Regions from separate parts of the Rhizorhabdus sp. P4_G5 genome, predicted to be linked through region 2. Evidence: predicted binding sites of a transcription regulator. Region 2 holds the regulator's gene; the other holds the start of a gene.
The links. Region 2 encodes LexA, which represses DNA repair genes until DNA is damaged. Its sites were predicted from a motif close to GTTCCNCNCTTGTTCT; they were not measured.
Positions count from the first base shown of each region.

Region 1: recA (recombinase RecA) is a predicted target of LexA. The motif match lies at 1,597-1,612, and genes of this name have one in related genera.

Region 1 covers NZ_JBFUKB010000001.1:238,401-246,765, reverse strand. The annotation lists gene AC1DQK_RS01185 (hybrid sensor histidine kinase/response regulator) at 1-1,569, shown strand, start outside; gene recA (recombinase RecA) at 1,683-2,756, shown strand; gene AC1DQK_RS01175 (VOC family protein) at 2,860-3,207, shown strand; gene AC1DQK_RS01170 (glutathione S-transferase family protein) at 3,252-3,878, shown strand; gene alaS (alanine--tRNA ligase) at 4,066-6,720, shown strand; gene cofH (5-amino-6-(D-ribitylamino)uracil--L-tyrosine 4-hydroxyphenyl transferase CofH) at 6,751-8,365, opposite strand, start outside.
Region 2 covers NZ_JBFUKB010000003.1:368,480-376,844, forward strand. The annotation lists gene AC1DQK_RS06110 (citrate synthase) at 1-89, opposite strand, end outside; gene gltX (glutamate--tRNA ligase) at 161-1,612, opposite strand; gene AC1DQK_RS06120 (ComEC/Rec2 family competence protein) at 1,798-3,894, shown strand; gene lexA (transcriptional repressor LexA) at 3,997-4,656, opposite strand; gene AC1DQK_RS06130 (molybdopterin molybdotransferase MoeA) at 4,713-5,900, opposite strand; gene moaC (cyclic pyranopterin monophosphate synthase MoaC) at 5,900-6,370, opposite strand; gene trpC (indole-3-glycerol phosphate synthase TrpC) at 6,367-7,158, opposite strand; gene AC1DQK_RS06145 (hypothetical protein) at 7,238-7,471, opposite strand; gene AC1DQK_RS06150 (2-oxoacid:ferredoxin oxidoreductase subunit beta) at 7,631-8,365, opposite strand, start outside.

The DNA.
Region 1 (8,365 bases), on a different contig from region 2:
GACGAGCTGGGCGGCGGCAACATGGGCGCCGAGGCGCGCAGGGTCGCCACCGGCGATCTCCACGCATTGCTCGGCATGCTGCCGCTCGGTCTCGCGGTAGCAGAGCGGGACGGCCGCGTGCTGTTCATGAACGCGCCATTCCGGCGCGCGGCAGGGCTGGGGCCGGAGTCGACGATCGTCTATCCGGGCGACCTGGTCGTCGAGGAGGACAAGGCGGCGGTTTCCGACGCGGTGCGCCGCTTCTCGGCCGGCCGCGGGTCTGCCAGCGATCTCTCGGTGCGCCTCAAGGAACGGCCCGAGGAGAATGTCTCGCTGACCATCGCGGCGGCCAAGGGACTCGGCAATGCCGCGGTGCTGCTCAGCCTCAAGGACAATAGCGAGGAATCCAAGCTCAAGCGCCAGGTGGCGCAGGCGATGAAGATGCAGGCCGTGGGCCAGCTGGCCGGCGGCGTCGCCCATGACTTCAACAATATCCTGACCGCGATCATCGGCCATTGCGACCTGATGACGATGCGCCACATTCCGGGTGACAGCGACTATGACGATATCCAGCAGATCAAGCACAACTCGAACCGCGCCGCGGCGCTGACCCGCCAGTTGCTCGCCTTCTCGCGCCAGCAGACGCTGCGGCCGCAGATTCTCCAGATACCGGACGTGATCTCCGAGATTTCGAACCTGTTGAAGCGGCTGCTGGGCGAAACCGTCAAGCTGGAGGTCAGCCATGGCCGCAATCTCGGCACGGTGCGGGCCGACCCGGGCCAGCTCGAACAGGTTATCGTCAACCTGGCGGTCAACGCCCGCGACGCCATGCCTGATGGCGGCACGCTGACGATCCAGACCTATGCGATGTCGCAGGCCGACGTGCGGCGTCTCGGCATGGAGATCATGCCGGTCACCGAATATACCGCGATGAAGGTGACCGACACCGGCGGTGGCATTGCGCCGGAGATCATCACCAAGATTTTCGAACCCTTCTTCACGACCAAGGAAGTCGGCAAGGGCACGGGCCTGGGGCTGTCGACCGTATACGGGATCGTCAAACAGACCGGCGGTTTCATCTTCGCCGAGAGCGAGCTGGGGAAGGGCACCAGCTTCGTCATCTATCTGCCGGTGCACGAGGCGCCGGCTTCGGCGGTGGCGCCGCTGGTCAAAGCCAAGGAAGTCAGCACCGAATTATGGGGGACCGGCACCATCCTGCTCGTAGAGGACGAGGCCATGGTGCGCGCGGTGGCGGAGCGCGCCCTGGCGCGCCAGGGCTACAAGATCCTCACGGCCACCAATGGTGAGGAGGGGCTCGAGATCATCGAGAACTCCGAAGAACCGATCGACCTGGTGATCTCCGATGTGGTGATGCCGACGATGGACGGCCCGACCATGGCGCGGGCGGCAAGGGAGAAGCAACCAAATCTGCCGATCATCTTCATGTCTGGTTATGCCGAGGAACAACTGCGCAAGTCGATCGACCTCGACAATATCGGCTTCCTGCCGAAACCCTTCTCGGTCCAGCAGATCGGGCAGGCGGCGCGAGAGGCGCTGGCGGACCACGCCCGGACGGAGGTTGTCAGCTAGGCCGCCTTCGTGGAACAAATCACGAATGTTTATCTCTTGTTCCAGTGGAACATTCCATGTACGAAGATCGTGTTTGAAGCTTTCGATCACGCGATCTACGAGGGAGTTGACCCATGGCGGCACAGTTGAAGCTCATCGGATCCGAAAAGGACGCGGCGAATATGGATAGACAGAAGGCCCTTGAAGCCGCTTTGGCGCAGATAGATCGTGCCTTCGGCAAGGGCTCGGCGATGAAACTCGGATCGCGTGAGGCGATGCAGGTCGAGGCGATCTCCTCCGGCTCGCTGGGGCTGGACATCGCACTCGGCATCGGCGGATTGCCGCGTGGCCGTGTCGTGGAGATTTTCGGCCCCGAAAGCTCGGGCAAGACGACGCTGGCACTGCATGCGATCGCCGAGGCGCAGAAGGGCGGCGGCACCGCCGCGTTCATCGACGCCGAGCATGCGCTGGACCCGGTCTATGCGAAGAAGCTGGGCGTCAACATCGACGAGCTGATCGTGTCGCAGCCCGATACCGGCGAGCAGGCACTCGAGATCGCCGACACGCTGGTGCGCTCCAATGCGATCGACGTGCTGGTGATCGACTCGGTCGCGGCGCTGGTTCCCAGGGCCGAAATCGAGGGCGAGATGGGCGACAGCCATGTCGGTCTGCAGGCCCGTCTGATGAGCCAGGCGCTGCGCAAGATCACCGGCTCGATCAGCCGCTCCAAGTGCCTCGTCATCTTCATCAACCAGATTCGTATGAAGATCGGCGTGATGTATGGTTCGCCGGAAACGACGACCGGCGGCAATGCGCTCAAATTCTACGCTTCGGTCCGGCTCGATATCCGCCGCACCGGCGCGATCAAGGATCGCGATGAGGTCGTCGGCAACGCGACGCGGGTAAAGGTCGTCAAGAACAAGGTCGCGCCGCCGTTCAAGCAGGTCGAGTTCGACATCATGTATGGCGAAGGCGTGTCGAAGGTCGGCGAGCTGATCGATCTCGGCGTCAAGGCGGGGCTGGTCGAAAAATCGGGCGCATGGTTCAGCTATGACTCGGTTCGCATCGGCCAGGGCCGCGAGAATGCCAAGGCCTATTTGCGCGAAAATCCCGAACTGGCCGCAAAGCTCGAATCGGCAATTCGCGGCAATACCGAAACGGTTGGCGATGCGCTGATGGCGGGTCCGGCCGAAGACGACGACATCTGATCCGACGGGGCTTTCCCCGTTCGTGTCGAGCGAGGTCGAGGCACGGTGCGCAGACCCACGTCCCACGACTTCGCTCGGGACGAACGGACGGGAAGATCGGATGATGGCGGCGCGTCTGAACTATATCGAACTGCCAGTCGGGAACACTGCCGGCAGCAAGGCCTTTTTCGAACAGGCATTCGGCTGGTCGTTGACCGCCTTCGGCCCGGATTACGCCGCGACGATCGGGCAGGGTTGCGACATCGGCCTCAACGGTGACCCCGCCGAGGCAAGCAAGGCTCCGCTGGCGGTGATCGAAGTCGACGATCTCGAAGCCGCCCAGCTGGCGGTGGAGACTGCGGGCGGTGTGGTCGTGCGGCCTATCTTCGCCTTTCCCGGCGGCCGCCGCTTTCACTTCCTTGAACCGTCGGGTATCGAACTTGCCGTCTACGTGAACGAGCCGGCCGACTGACAGCGGCCCGCCCCTCGCAGCGGAGCCGCCCCATGACCAAGACAATCCCGATCATCGTCCACCATCTCGAAAACTCACGCTCGCAGCGGGTGCTCTGGCTGCTCGAGGAACTTAGCCTGCCTTATGCGGTCCGCCGCTACGCGCGCGATCCGAAGACGATGCTGGCGCCCCCCGAGTTGCGCAAGGTTCATCCGCTCGGAAAATCTCCCGTTATCGAACATGACGGCCGCATCGTCGCCGAAACGGCCACCATTGTCGAATATCTCGTCGCGCTGGCCGGCGGGGATTTCGGTCCGCCTCAGGATGGGAACGGCGCGCTGCGCTGGCGCTATTTCCTCGATTATGCCGAGGGTTCGCTGATGCCGCCGCTGCTGCTCCGCCTGGTGATCGACAAGATGGGACCGTTCGGATGGGTCGCGAAGCGGACCGTCACCAACATGGCGATGGTGCAGATCGACTATGTCGAGGCCGAGCTCAGCCAGCGCCCATGGTTTGCGGGCAATGAGATCAGCGCCGCGGACGTCATGATGAGCTTTCCGCTCGAAGCGGCCCGCGAGCGGCTGAAGCTCGACGGCAAGCGGCCGACGATCACCGAATGGCTCGACCGTATCCACGCGCGGCCGGCCTATCGCGCTGCATTGGAGAAGGGCGGGGCCTATGCCTATGCCTGATGCCGTGGCCTGTTTGACGTGAGGGAATATGGCTGCCGCGACCAATGTCGCGCGCGCCGCTGCCCGATCGGCCTGCGTCAAGGCTTATGCAGACCAGATCGCGCATTTTTCCGCAGCAGAGTGATCAACCTTCGACTACTCCGCCGAACCGCTTGAGAACCGGTCGCGCGTCGCCTAAGTCCCACCCATGACATCGACCAACGACATCCGCCGCTCCTTCCTGGATCATTTCGCGCGCGAAGGCCATGCGCCGGTGCCGTCGGCGCCATTGGTGCCGCACAATGATCCGACGCTGATGTTCGTCAATGCGGGCATGGTGCCGTTCAAGAATGTCTTCACCGGGCTCGAAACCCGGCCCTATTCGACCGCGACGTCGTCCCAGAAATGCGTGCGTGCCGGCGGCAAGCACAATGATCTCGACAATGTAGGCTATACCGCCCGGCATCATACCTTCTTCGAAATGCTCGGCAATTTCTCCTTCGGTGACTATTTCAAGGAACGCGCGATCAGCCTCGCCTGGAGCCTGATCACCGGCACCTGGGGAATATCGCCCGACCGGCTGACCGTCACCGTCTATCATAGCGACGACGAGGCGTTCGATCTCTGGAAGAAGATTGGCATGCCCGAGAGCCGGATCATCCGCATCGCCACCTCCGACAATTTCTGGTCGATGGGCGATACCGGCCCGTGCGGACCCTGTTCCGAGATTTTCTACGATCATGGCGAGCATATTCCCGGCGGCCCCCCGGGTAGTCCGGATGAGGATGGGGATCGCTTCGTCGAGATCTGGAACCTCGTGTTCATGCAATATGAACAGGTCGACAAGGACAGCCGGATCAACCTGCCCAGGCCCTCGATCGACACCGGAATGGGGCTCGAGCGCATCGCCGCGGTGCTGCAGGGCGTTCACGACAATTACGACACCGACACCTTCAAGGCGCTGATCGCTGCCTCGGGCGAGTTCACCAGGACCGCGACGGACGGGGCGAACAAGGCGTCGCATCGGGTGATCGCCGACCATCTGAGGGCTTCCGGCTTTCTCGTGGCCGACGGCGTGCTGCCCGCCAATGAGGGCCGCGGCTATGTGCTGCGCCGGATCATGCGCCGGGCGATGCGCCATGCCCATCTTCTGGGCGCCGCCGACCCGCTGATGCACCGCCTGGTACCCAGCCTGGTCGCCGAGATGGGTGCCGCCTATCCGGAACTGGTTCGCGCGCAGCCGCTGATCGAGGAAACGCTGAAGCTCGAGGAGACGCGCTTCCGCCAGACGCTGGCCAATGGCCTGCGTCTGCTCGACGAGGCGACCGGCTCGATGAAATCGGGCGACGTCCTGCCCGGAGCCGTCGCGTTCAAGCTCTACGATACCTTCGGCTTCCCCTACGACCTGACCGAGGATGCGTTGCGCGCCCAGGATCTCGGCGTAGACCGCGCCGGTTTCGACGCTGCCATGGCCGAACAGAAGGCCGCGGCCCGTGCCGCCTGGAAGGGATCGGGCGACAAGGCCTCCGAAGAGATCTGGTTCGACATAGCCGAGGAACATGGCGGCACCGAGTTTACCGGCTATGTGAGCGAGGAAGGCGAGGGCCAGCTGCTCGCGATCGTCCGCGACGGCAAGCGCGTCGATGCCGCCGCGGCCGGCGACGAGGTGACGCTGATCACCAACCAGACGCCTTTCTATGGCGAGAGCGGCGGCCAGATGGGCGATGCCGGCCGCATCACCGGCGACAACGGGCTGGATATCGAGGTCAGCGACACAACCAAGCCGCTCGGCCGCCTCCACGCCCACAAGGCTCGCATCCTCAGTGGTTCGGTGAAGCTCGGCGACACGCTCCATCTAAGCGTCGACGGGGTACGTCGCTCCCAGATCCGCGCCAACCACAGCGCGACGCACCTGCTGCACGCGGCATTGCGCCACCGTCTCGGCGGCCATGTCACCCAGAAGGGCAGCCTCGTCGCGGCCGACCGGTTCCGCTTCGATTTCTCGCATCCCAAGGCGCTGACTGCCGAGGACATCGCCGCGGTCGAGGCGGAGGTGAACCGGCATATCCGCGAGAATGATGAGGTGTCGACGCGACTGATGACGCCCGATGCGGCCATCGAAGCCGGGGCGATGGCGCTGTTCGGCGAGAAATATGGCGACGAGGTCCGCGTTCTCTCGATGGGCCGCGCCAATGACGGCACCTATTCCGTCGAGCTGTGCGGCGGCACCCATGTCTCGGCGCTGGGCGATATCGCGCTGTTCAAGATCATCTCGGAGAGCGCGGTATCGAGCGGCGTTCGCCGCATCGAAGCCCTGACGGGCGAAGCCGCGCGGCTTTGGCTGACCCATCGCGACGAGCGGCTGCGCGAAGCCGCCGCAGCGCTGAAGACCTCGCCCGACGAGGTGCCGGCGCGGATCGCCGCGCTGGTCGAGGAGCGCCGCAAGCTGGAGCGCGAGCTGGCCGACGCGAAGAAGGCGCTGGCGCTGGGCGGCGGCGCGGCCAGGGCCGATGCGGCCGGTCCGGAAGACGTCGCGGGTGTGAAGTTCCTGGCGCAGATCGTCGAGGGGCTCGATCCCAAGGGACTGCGCGGCCTGGTCGACGAGGCGAAGTCGGCGCTCGGTTCGGGCGTGTCGATGATCGTCGCCGTCAACGATGGCCGCGCGAGCGTGGCAGCCGGCGTCACTGCCGACCTCGTCGGCCGGATCAGCGCCGTCGATCTCGTCAAGGCTGCGGTCGAGGCGCTGGGCGGGCAGGGCGGCGGTGGGCGACCGGACATGGCGCAAGGCGGCGGGCCCGACGGCACCAAGGCGACAGACGCGGTCGCTGCGGCGAGAGACGCGCTGGCAAAGGTTCCAGCCTGATCGGGCTGTTGCTCCAACCAGCGGCGAAGATTAGAGAGCTGGTTCGGCCTTGGCACGCCCGCGCAGCTTGCGAGGCGGCGTGAGCGCGATCGGCGTCAAAACGCCGGCCGTCAGGCCGCGCCGATGCACGTCTTCGCTCACCGCGCCATAGATGGTGTTGCGTTGGCGAGCTGTGCGGCCGATCGAGCGGATCAGTTCTTCCATCGCGATGGGCGGCATCTCCTGCCCATGCTGCGTCCCTGCCGCCCGCGATATGCTCTCGTTCATCAATGTGCCACCCAGGTCATTGGCGCCGGCGTTCAGGCAGGCTGATACGCCCGCCGGGCCCAGCTTCACCCAGCTGGTCTGGATGTTGGTGATCAGCGGGTGCAACGCGAGGCGTGAGATGGCGTGCATCAGCACGACCTCCCGGAAGGTCGGCCCTGCGCGGGTCTGCCCTCGCACGCCCATCGGGGCTTCCATATGAACGAAGGGGAGGGGAACAAACTCGGTGAAGCCCCCGGTGCGGGCCTGCATCGCTCGGATAAGGAGCAGGTGGCGCGCCCAGTGGCGTTCCTCCTCGACATGGCCGAACATGATCGTCGCCGTCGTGCGGAAGCCCACCCGATGCGCGCTTGCCATCGCGTCTAACCAGGTCTGGGCATCGAGCTTGTCGGGGCAGATCTGTGCCCGCACCTCGTCGTCGAGGATCTCGGCCGCGGTGCCGGGCAGCGTGTTGAGTCCAGCCTCCTTGAGGCGGCGCAGGAAGGTCTCGATAGAGATTCCGAGCGTCGCCGCTCCCTGTGTCACTTCGAGCGGCGAAAAGGCGTGGATGTGCATATCCGGCACCGCCGCGCGCACGGCCCGTGCCAGCTCGATATAGGTCTCGCCGGTATAGTGCGGATGGATGCCGCCCTGCATGCAGACTTCGGTCGCGCCCCGCTCCCAGGCCTCGCCAGCCCGGCGCACGACCTCCTCCATGTCGAGGTCATAGGGCTTACCGCGCAGGGCATCCGCCGTGCTGCCTTTCGAGAAGGCGCAAAATCCGCATTTGTAGGTGCAGATGTTGGTATAGTTGATGTTGCGGTTGACGACATAGGTGATGGTGTCACCATTCACCTGCGAGCGCAGCCTGTCCGCCGATCGGCAGACATGCTCGTAATCGGCATCCCGCGCCTTGAACAGGGTCACGATATCGTCTTCGCCGATAGCCTCGCCCGCCATGGCGCGCGCAACGATAGCTGCGACGGTCGGATCGACGCTGGAGAGGTTGGCGATTTCGGGCGGGCGTTCGGGCAGCGAAAGCCCGGGCGACCAGGGATCGGCGCGCGCGAAGCCCGCTGTGTCGGCGGATGCGAGGATGTGCCGAGCCATGGACGAGTCCTGCCAGCGGGCGAGGCCGCGCGAGCCCCACGCCGGATAGGCCGGCAGGCGGGCGACGAGAATACGGCCTGCCCTAGCGGTCGCGTTTCGCAGATGATCAACCTCCGGCCAGGGCGCCTCGGGATTGACATGGTCCGGAGTCACCGGTGACACCCCGCCCCAGTCGTTGATCCCCGCCGCCAGCAATGTCGGGAAATCGTCCGCCGATAGATTGGGTGGGGCCTGGATGTTCATGGCCGGGCCGAGCACGAGGCGCGCGGCCGCGATCGTCCACAGCAATTCG
Region 2 (8,365 bases):
ATGTCGATGACGTCGGGGCCGACCGTGCCCGACATGACGGGATATTCCGACGCCTTGCCGTCGAACTCCACCTTAACTTTGTCCGCCATCTTCACTCCTCCTGGTTCGCCCCTTCACCGGCAGGCCGGCTCGGTCCTCGTCCTGTATGCTTTCACCCGCTCTAACCCAGTCGATCGTCCAGCCGCCCCAGGCTCTCGTCGCGGCCGAGCAGCGCCAGCACATCGAAAATACCCGGAGAGGTGGTGCGGCCGGTCAGCGCCGCCCGCAGCGGTTGCGCAACCTTGCCGAGGCCGATCCCCCCGTTTTCCGCCACCGTCCGGACCGCCGCCTCGAGCGCGGGCGCCGACCAGTCGGCAGTGGCTGCAAGGGCGTCGCGGGCCTGCGCCAGCAGCGCCTTGCCCGGTTCGTCTAGCAGCGATGCGGCCTTCTCGTCCATATCGAGCGGGCGGGTGCGAAACAGAAAGGTTGCTCCCTCCTTCAACTCATTGAGATCCTTAGCCCTTACCTTCAGGAAAGGAATGCTGCGAAGCAGTAGTTCATGGTCTTCCGGGCCGAAATCGCGGCCCAGTTGCGCCGCGACTCCGGGCGCGATCAGGTCGGCCAGGCGGGCATCGGCGGCTTCGCGGATATAATGGCCGTTGAGGTTCTCCAGCTTCTTGAAATCGAACCGGGACGGTGAGCGTCCGACGCCATCCAGGCTGAACCAGCGTATCGCCTGCTCGCGGTCGATGATCTCGTCGTCGCCATGGCCCCAGCCCAGCCGGAGCAGATAATTGTTCACCGCTTCCGGCAGCATTCCCATCTCGTCGCGATAGGCATCGACCCCGAGCGCACCATGGCGCTTGGACAGCTTCGCGCCATCCGCGCCGTGGATCAGCGGGATATGGGCGTAGATGGGATCGGGCCAGCCGCCCGAGATTTCATTCAGTGCGCGAATCATCGCCAGCTGCCGGAAGGCGTTGTTGAGGTGATCGTCGCCACGGATGACATGGGTGACACCCATGTCATGATCGTCGACGACGACGGCGAGCATATAGGTCGGGCTGCCGTCGGAGCGGAGCAGGATCATGTCGTCGAGCTCGGCATTCTGGACGGTCACCGGTCCCTGCACGAGATCCTCGATCGTCACCTCGCCTTCGCGCGGCGCCTTGAGGCGGACGACGAAGGGCGTGCCGGCTGGCGCTTCTGCAGGGTCGCGATCGCGCCAGCGGCCATCATAGCGCAGTGGCTGCCTGGCGGCACGCTGCTGTTCACGCAGCTCGGCCAGTTCCTCGGAGGTCGCATAGCAGCGATAGGCGTGCCCCTTTTCGAGCAGCTGCTGCGCCACCGCGGCGTGGCGATCGGCGCGCGCGAACTGGTAGACGGCATCCCCGTCCCAGCCGAGGTCGAGCCAGTTCATGCCGTCGAGGATGGCGTCGATCGCGGGCTGCGTCGACCGGGCCCGATCGGTATCCTCGATGCGAAGCAGGAACTTGCCGCCATGATGGCGGGCGAACAGCCAGTTGAACAACGCGGTTCGCGCACCGCCGATATGTAGATATCCGGTCGGAGATGGCGCGAAGCGGGTGACGACCTCGGCTTTGGGGGTCTGATTTTCGGTGCTTGCGCCCACGCGCGCTTTCTCCAAGATCGGCACGATGGCCAGCGAAGTCGAGGCGCCCCGTATAGCATTTTCGGCTCCGGTCAAATTGGCCGGCGAGTCGGGAGCGGCCGGCCATGATCAGAGCGGGGTGGTCGATGCTCGATCGCGCACCTAGCGTAGCGGCTCCGCCTCTTCCAACGGGCGGCCGGGCGGCCATGGCGCGGATGCTAGATCGGGTCGAGCGTGCGCTCGAAATGGAGCGCGACCAGCTTGGCTTGTGGGTGCCGGTCATGCTCGCCGGCGGGATCGCGCTGTGGCTGGTGCTGCCTGACCGCTTGGCCTGGCTGGCTGGCATGGCGGCGCTCGCGGGCGTGGCGCTGGCCGGCGTCGCGACCGGCGTCGAGCGCAGGATCGGCCGTGCCGTGCTGGTAACCGGATTGGCGGCGCTCATCGGCATGGTGGTGATATGGTCGCGGGCCGACTGGGTGGCGGCGCCGCGGATCGATCGACCGCTGGTGGCGATGGTCACGGGACGGATCGAGACGGTCGAGCGGCTTCCGGCGCGCGAGCTGGTCCGGCTGACGATAGCGACCGATCCGGGCCTGCTGCCGCCGCGCATCAGGCTGAATGTTGATCAGGCCGACCTGCCCGCCCTGGTACCCGGCGGCGCGCATATCGCAGTGCGCGCGCGGCTGATGCCGCCTGCACCCGCGGCGGTGCCCGGCGGCTATGACTATGCCCGCACCGCCTGGTTCCTCGGCATCGGCGCCGGGGGAAAGGCGCTCGATCCGCCGAAGATCGATGCCGGCGCGGGCGGCGGCGGCTTTTCAACCTGGCTTGCCGACCGCCGGGCGCGGCTATCGGCGCATATCGAACAGCGGGTCACCGGCGCCAGCGCAGGTGGCATCGCCGCATCCTTCGCCACCGGGGACCAGGGGGCGATCGGCGAGGAAGACGCGGAGGCGATCCGGCGATCCGGGCTGGCCCATCTGCTGTCGGTGTCGGGGCTGCACGTCTCGGCGGTGGTCGGCGGCGTGATGCTGCTTACCCTGCGGCTGTTCGCGCTGAGCCCCCGGCTGGCGCTGCACGCGCCGCTGTTGCTGGTCGCGGCCGGCGCCGGCGCGCTGGCGGGGATCGGCTATACCCTGTTGTCGGGCGCGCAGGTGCCGACGATCCGCTCGTGCGTCGCCGCGCTGCTCGTGCTGGCCGGCATTGCCATGGGGCGAGAGGCGATCACGCTGCGGCTGGTCGCGACGGGGGCCCTGATCGTGCTGCTGCTGTGGCCGGAAGCGCTCGCGGGGCCGAGCTTCCAACTGAGCTTCGCGGCCGTCACCGCGCTGATCGCCTTCCTGGAACATCCCAAAGTGGTATCCTTCTCGGCTGGGCGGGACGAGCACTGGGCGGCTCGGCTCGGGCGCTCGCTGGCGGTGCTGCTGCTCTCGGGGGTGGTGATCGAGGCGGCGCTGGCGCCGATCGCGCTGTTTCACTTCCACAAATCGGGTCTCTATGGCGCCGCCGCCAACATCGTCGCGATTCCACTGACCACCTTCGTCATCATGCCGCTCGAGGCGGTGGCGCTGCTGCTCGACATTGCTGGCCTGGGTGCGCCCTTCTGGTGGCTGGTGTCGAAGGCGCTCGCGCTGCTGCTCTGGATCGCCCATCGGGTCGGCGACGCGCCGGGTGCGGTGGCGATGCTGCCGAGCATGGCGTGGGGCGCCTTCGCGCTGATGATCGCGGGCGGGCTGTGGATCGCGCTGTGGCGGACGAAGATGCGGCGCTGGGGCACCGTGCCGCTGGTGATCGGTGCCGTCTGGGCGCTGCAGTCCCCGGTGCCGGACCTGCTGGTGACGGGCGACGGCCGGCATGTTGCCGTGGTGCTGGCGGACGGACGGGTGGCGTTGCTGCGGGATCGTGCCGGCGATTATATCCGTGACGTGCTCAGCGAGGCGGCCGGGGTCGATGGCGAGCCGGTGCCGATCGATGCGCTCCAGGCGGCGCGCTGCTCCGCGGACCTGTGCGAGGCGCAGCTCCGGCGCGGCAGCCGCGCGTGGACGCTGCTCGCGACCCGGAGCCCCTATCTGGTCGACATCGCCCGGATGAACCGTGCCTGCGCGCGCGCCGACATTGTCATAAGCGACCGGCGGATGCCGCGTTCGTGCCGCCCGCGCTGGATCGTCATCGACCGGCCGTTACTGGCGCGCAGCGGGGGTCTGTCGATCGATCTGGAGCGCGGCGTCGTCGAAACCGTGGCCGGGTCGGTCGGTCGCCATCCCTGGTCCGTGTTCCGGCCCGGATCGCCTGCTCGTCCTTGATGTCGCTATGCTGAATTTATTTCAGCATCCACTTCCCGACACGGGAACGATCCCGAGCCGACATGTGGATCCTGAAACAAGTGCAGGATGACGTTCGGCTTGTCAGTAGCGCCGCAGCAATCCCGCAAGCTTGCCCTGCACACGGACCTGGTCCGGCTTGTAGCGTTGCGGGTCATAAGCGCGGTTCGCCGGGTCGAGCCGGATCATCGCGCCTTCCTTGCGGAAATATTTGAGCGTCGCTTCGCTGTCGGCGATCAGGGCCACGATGATGTCGCCGTCGCGCGCCGTCTCGGCCTTGCGGATCAGGGCATAGTCGCCGTCGAGAATACCGGCTTCGACCATCGAATCGCCGGAGACTTCGAGCGCATAATGTTCGCCTGGGCCGAGCAGCGCCGCAGGCACCGACAAGGTGCTTTGGCCCTCGAGCGCCTCGATCGGCAAACCGGCGGCGATGCGGCCGTGCAGCGGGATTTCCAGCACATTCTCGTTCGCTGCCTGCGGCACGACCGGCGGAGCCTTCGATGGTGCGGCCGGAGCCTTGGCGATCATGTCGGGCATACGCAGCACTTCGAGCGCGCGCGCGCGGTTCGGCAGCCGGCGTATGAAGTTGCGCTCCTCGAGCGCGCTGATCAGCCGGTGGACGCCCGATTTGGACTTGAGGTCCAGCGCATCCTTCATCTCCTCGAACGAGGGCGACACGCCGGTCTCGATCAGCCGGTCGTGGATGAATAGGAGAAGTTCATGTTGCTTGCGCGTCAGCATGGCAATGCCCTCGTCTAGAACGGACGGAGAACATTTAGGCAACCGGCGCGAATCTGTCAAGCGAGTGGAATGATCTCGATATCCGCGCCCGGCTCGAGCGCCGCGGACTTGGGCGGCCGCACGATCAGCATTTCCGCTTGCACCAGGGCCACGAGGCCGGCGCTGTCCTGGCTGATGACCGGAACCGCCCGACCTTCGCTCCAGCGGCCGCGCAGATATTCGGCGCGGTTGCCGGTCGCCGGGAGCGCCGCTCCGAGCCGGGCGAGCATAGGCGCCGGGACAGGACTGCGCGCGCCCAGCAGGTGGGCGACGAGGGGCTTCAGGAACAGGGTGGCGGTGACGAAGGCCGAGACCGGATTGCCGGGCAGCCCCAGCACGATCGCTTCGCCGAGCGTGCCGATCATCACCGGCTTGCCGGGCTTCAGCGCGACCTTCCAGAAATCGATGCGCGCGCCGGCCTTCTGCAGGGCGGGCAGGACGAGATCATGATCGCCGACCGACGCACCGCCCGTGGTGACGATGATATTGGCCTGGTCGGCCAAAGCGGAGAAGGCCGCAGCGATTGCGTCGAGATCGTCGCGGACGATGCCGTGATCGGTGACGATGCAGGTCGGCCCCGCCAGCATGGCCGCCAGCATCGGTCCGTTGGAAGCGGGCAGCAGCGCGCCGCTGGTCGGCACGCCCGGCCGCACCAGTTCGTTGCCGGTCGAGAGAATGGAGATGCGCGGGCGCCGGCGAATTGCGAGCGCGCCATGGCCACCGCTGACGGCAAGCGCGATCGCCGCCGCGCCGATGGCCGTGCCAGCAGCGATGAGCGTGTCCCCCTGCGCGAAATCGCTGCCGGCGCGGCGGATATGCGCGCCGGGCCCGCGCGGTCCTTCGCCCGCCATCATCAGGCGGTCGCCGTCGCGCGCCGCTTCTTCCTGGACGAGGATCGCGTCGGCCCCTTCGGGCACTGGCGCTCCGGTGAAGATCCGCGCGGCCTCGCCAGCTGCGAGCGCACGATCCAGGCCGCCGCCCGCCGCGCTTTCGCCAATGACGGTCCAGGGCCCGGGCCGCTCGGCGAAGCGGATCGCATAGCCGTCCATCGCCGACAGATCGAGCGCGGGCTGGGTGCGGGCGGCGACGACATCGACGGCGGCATGGCGTCCGTTCGCCTGGACCAGCGGCACCGTTTCGATCGGCAGCGGCGGCCTGAGCGCCATCATCCGCGCCTGCGCCTCGGCAACGGGAATCAGCGTCATCAGGCCGTCCAGTCGCCCGACTTACCGCCGGTCTTGGACAACAGGCGGACGCCTTCGATCCGCATGCCGCGATCGAGCGCCTTGGCCATGTCGTAGACGGTGAGGAGCGCGACCGAGACAGCGGTCATCGCCTCCATCTCGATGCCGGTGGTGTAGGTGGTGACCACCGCGGCGGTGGCACGGATGCCGTCGGCCTCGATCGCGAGGTCCAGCGTCACGCCCGAGATCGGCAGCGGATGGCACAGCGGGATGAGGTCGGCGGTCTTCTTGGCGGCCATGATCCCGGCGACCCGCGCCGCCGCGAGGACGTCACCCTTCTTGACCGATCCGGCGCGGATCGCATCGAGCGCGGGCGCCGCTATCAGGATCCGCCCCTCGGCGATCGCCTCCCGCTTTGTCTCGGCCTTCGCCGAGACGTCGACCATCCGGGCCGCGCCCTCATCGTCGATATGGGTGAGCTTGCCGGTCATGCGCCGGTCAGCAGCCTGCGCGTCGCCGCGGCGACATCGGCTTCGCGCATCAGCGACTCCCCGACCAGGAAACAGCGCACGCCATGCCCGGCCATCGCGTCGAGATCGGCCTTCGAGCCGAGCCCGCTCTCCGCGACGAACGTGCAGCCCGCGGGCGCATTGGCCACCAGTTCATAGGTGCGCGACAGATCAATGGAGAAGTCGCGCAGGTCGCGATTGTTGACCCCGATCAGCCGGGATGTGAGCCGTGTCGCGCGCTCCAGCTCGCCGGCGTCGTGGACCTCGACCAGAACGTCCATGCCATGCTCGATCGCTGCGGCCTCGATCTCGGCCATCGCGCCGTTGTCGAGCGCAGCGACGATGATCAGGATCGCATCGGCGCCCAGCGCGCGCGCCTCGGTCACCTGCCACGGATCAATCATGAAATCCTTGCGCAGGCACGGCAACGAGCAGGCCGCCCGCGCCGCCACCAGATAATCGTCATGACCCTGGAAATAGGGCGTGTCGGTTAACACCGATAGGCAGGCGGCGCCGGCCTGCTCATAGGCGCGCGCGTGCGTCGGCGGATCGAAATCGGCGCGGATCAGGCCCTTGGAGGGCGACGCCTTCTTGATCTCCGCGATGAGGCCATAGCCGTCGGCAGCCTTGCGATCGAGTGCGGCCCGGAACCCGCGAGGAGGGCTGGCGGCCCGGGCACGGGCGGTGAGGTCGGCGAAGGATGTCGCCGCCTTGGCGCGCGCCACATGATCGCGTTTGACGTCGCAGATTTCGGTCAGCTTGTTGCTCATCGCCGCGCGCCATAGCGCGAGATGCATCGGCAGGCTAGGCCGGCGGTGGCTCGAGCCCAGGCCTTGATCGGTTCAGGCTCTAATAGTTGAACAGCTGCGCGACACCCTGGAGCAAGACCGCGGCCGAGCCCAGGTAGATCGCCCCCGACCGTGCCGCGCGCGCGCGCGCATGCCTTGCCCGGCGCTCCGTCCAATGCTCACTGGTCCGCCGGGCAGTCGCGACGCGAGTCGTGCCCAGAGCCTCGCGCCATGCGTAGAGCCGCAGCGCGGCCAGCAAAGCGAGGAACAGGCTGAGGCAGACAAGCAGCGACATCGGGCATCTATCTCCGACATTCGATTACCGAAGGGTTAGGATCGGCAGTTCGAACGATATGTCCCGTGTCGTCGTTATACGGGCGTAGCGCTATGATCTCGATCACTCGGCGCTACGATGCCGCCATTCAGCGAAGATTTGCCACCCTGGTCAAGTAAACTATCGCAACGCCGCGTTGATCTTGGCCAGCGCCGATGCCGGCGGGGTCAGCTCGCGATCGGACAGCGCGTTGAGCGGGCGCTTCACCGTGCCCAGCGCGTCGTGCAGGTCCTCGGCATGGGGATCGACATAGAGCAGGCCAGTGACGATCTCGCCCACCGCCTCCCGCTGGTGGAGATAGCTCATGGCGGCAACCCGATCGGTGGGATCATAGTCGGCGGCAACCTTGCGCAGCACCAGCACCGAACCGTCATGCTGCGCCACCTCGACCAGCGAGCCGGGTTCATAGGATGCCGTTACCGGGGCGCGGCCGAGCAGCACGTCAAGCCGGTTGACCGCCTCGTTATGCTCGCGAACCCAGTCGAAACTCTTGGTCGACCCCTTGTGATTGTTGAACGCGATGCACGGGCTCAGCACGTCGATGAACGCCGCGCCCTTGTGCCGCAGCGCCGCCTTGATCAGCGGCACCAGCTGCTCCTTGTCGCCGGAGAAGCTGCGGCCCACGAAGGTCGCGCCAAGCTGCAGCGCGAGTGCCACCAGATCGATGCCGCTGTCGGAGTTGACCACGCCCTTCTTGGACTTGCTGCCCTTGTCGGCGGTCGCCGAGAACTGCCCCTTGGTGAGTCCGTAGACGCCGTTATTCTCGACAATATAGGCCATGTTGACGCCGCGACGGATGGCATGGGCGAACTGGCCGAGCCCGATCGAGGCGCTGTCGCCATCGCCCGACACGCC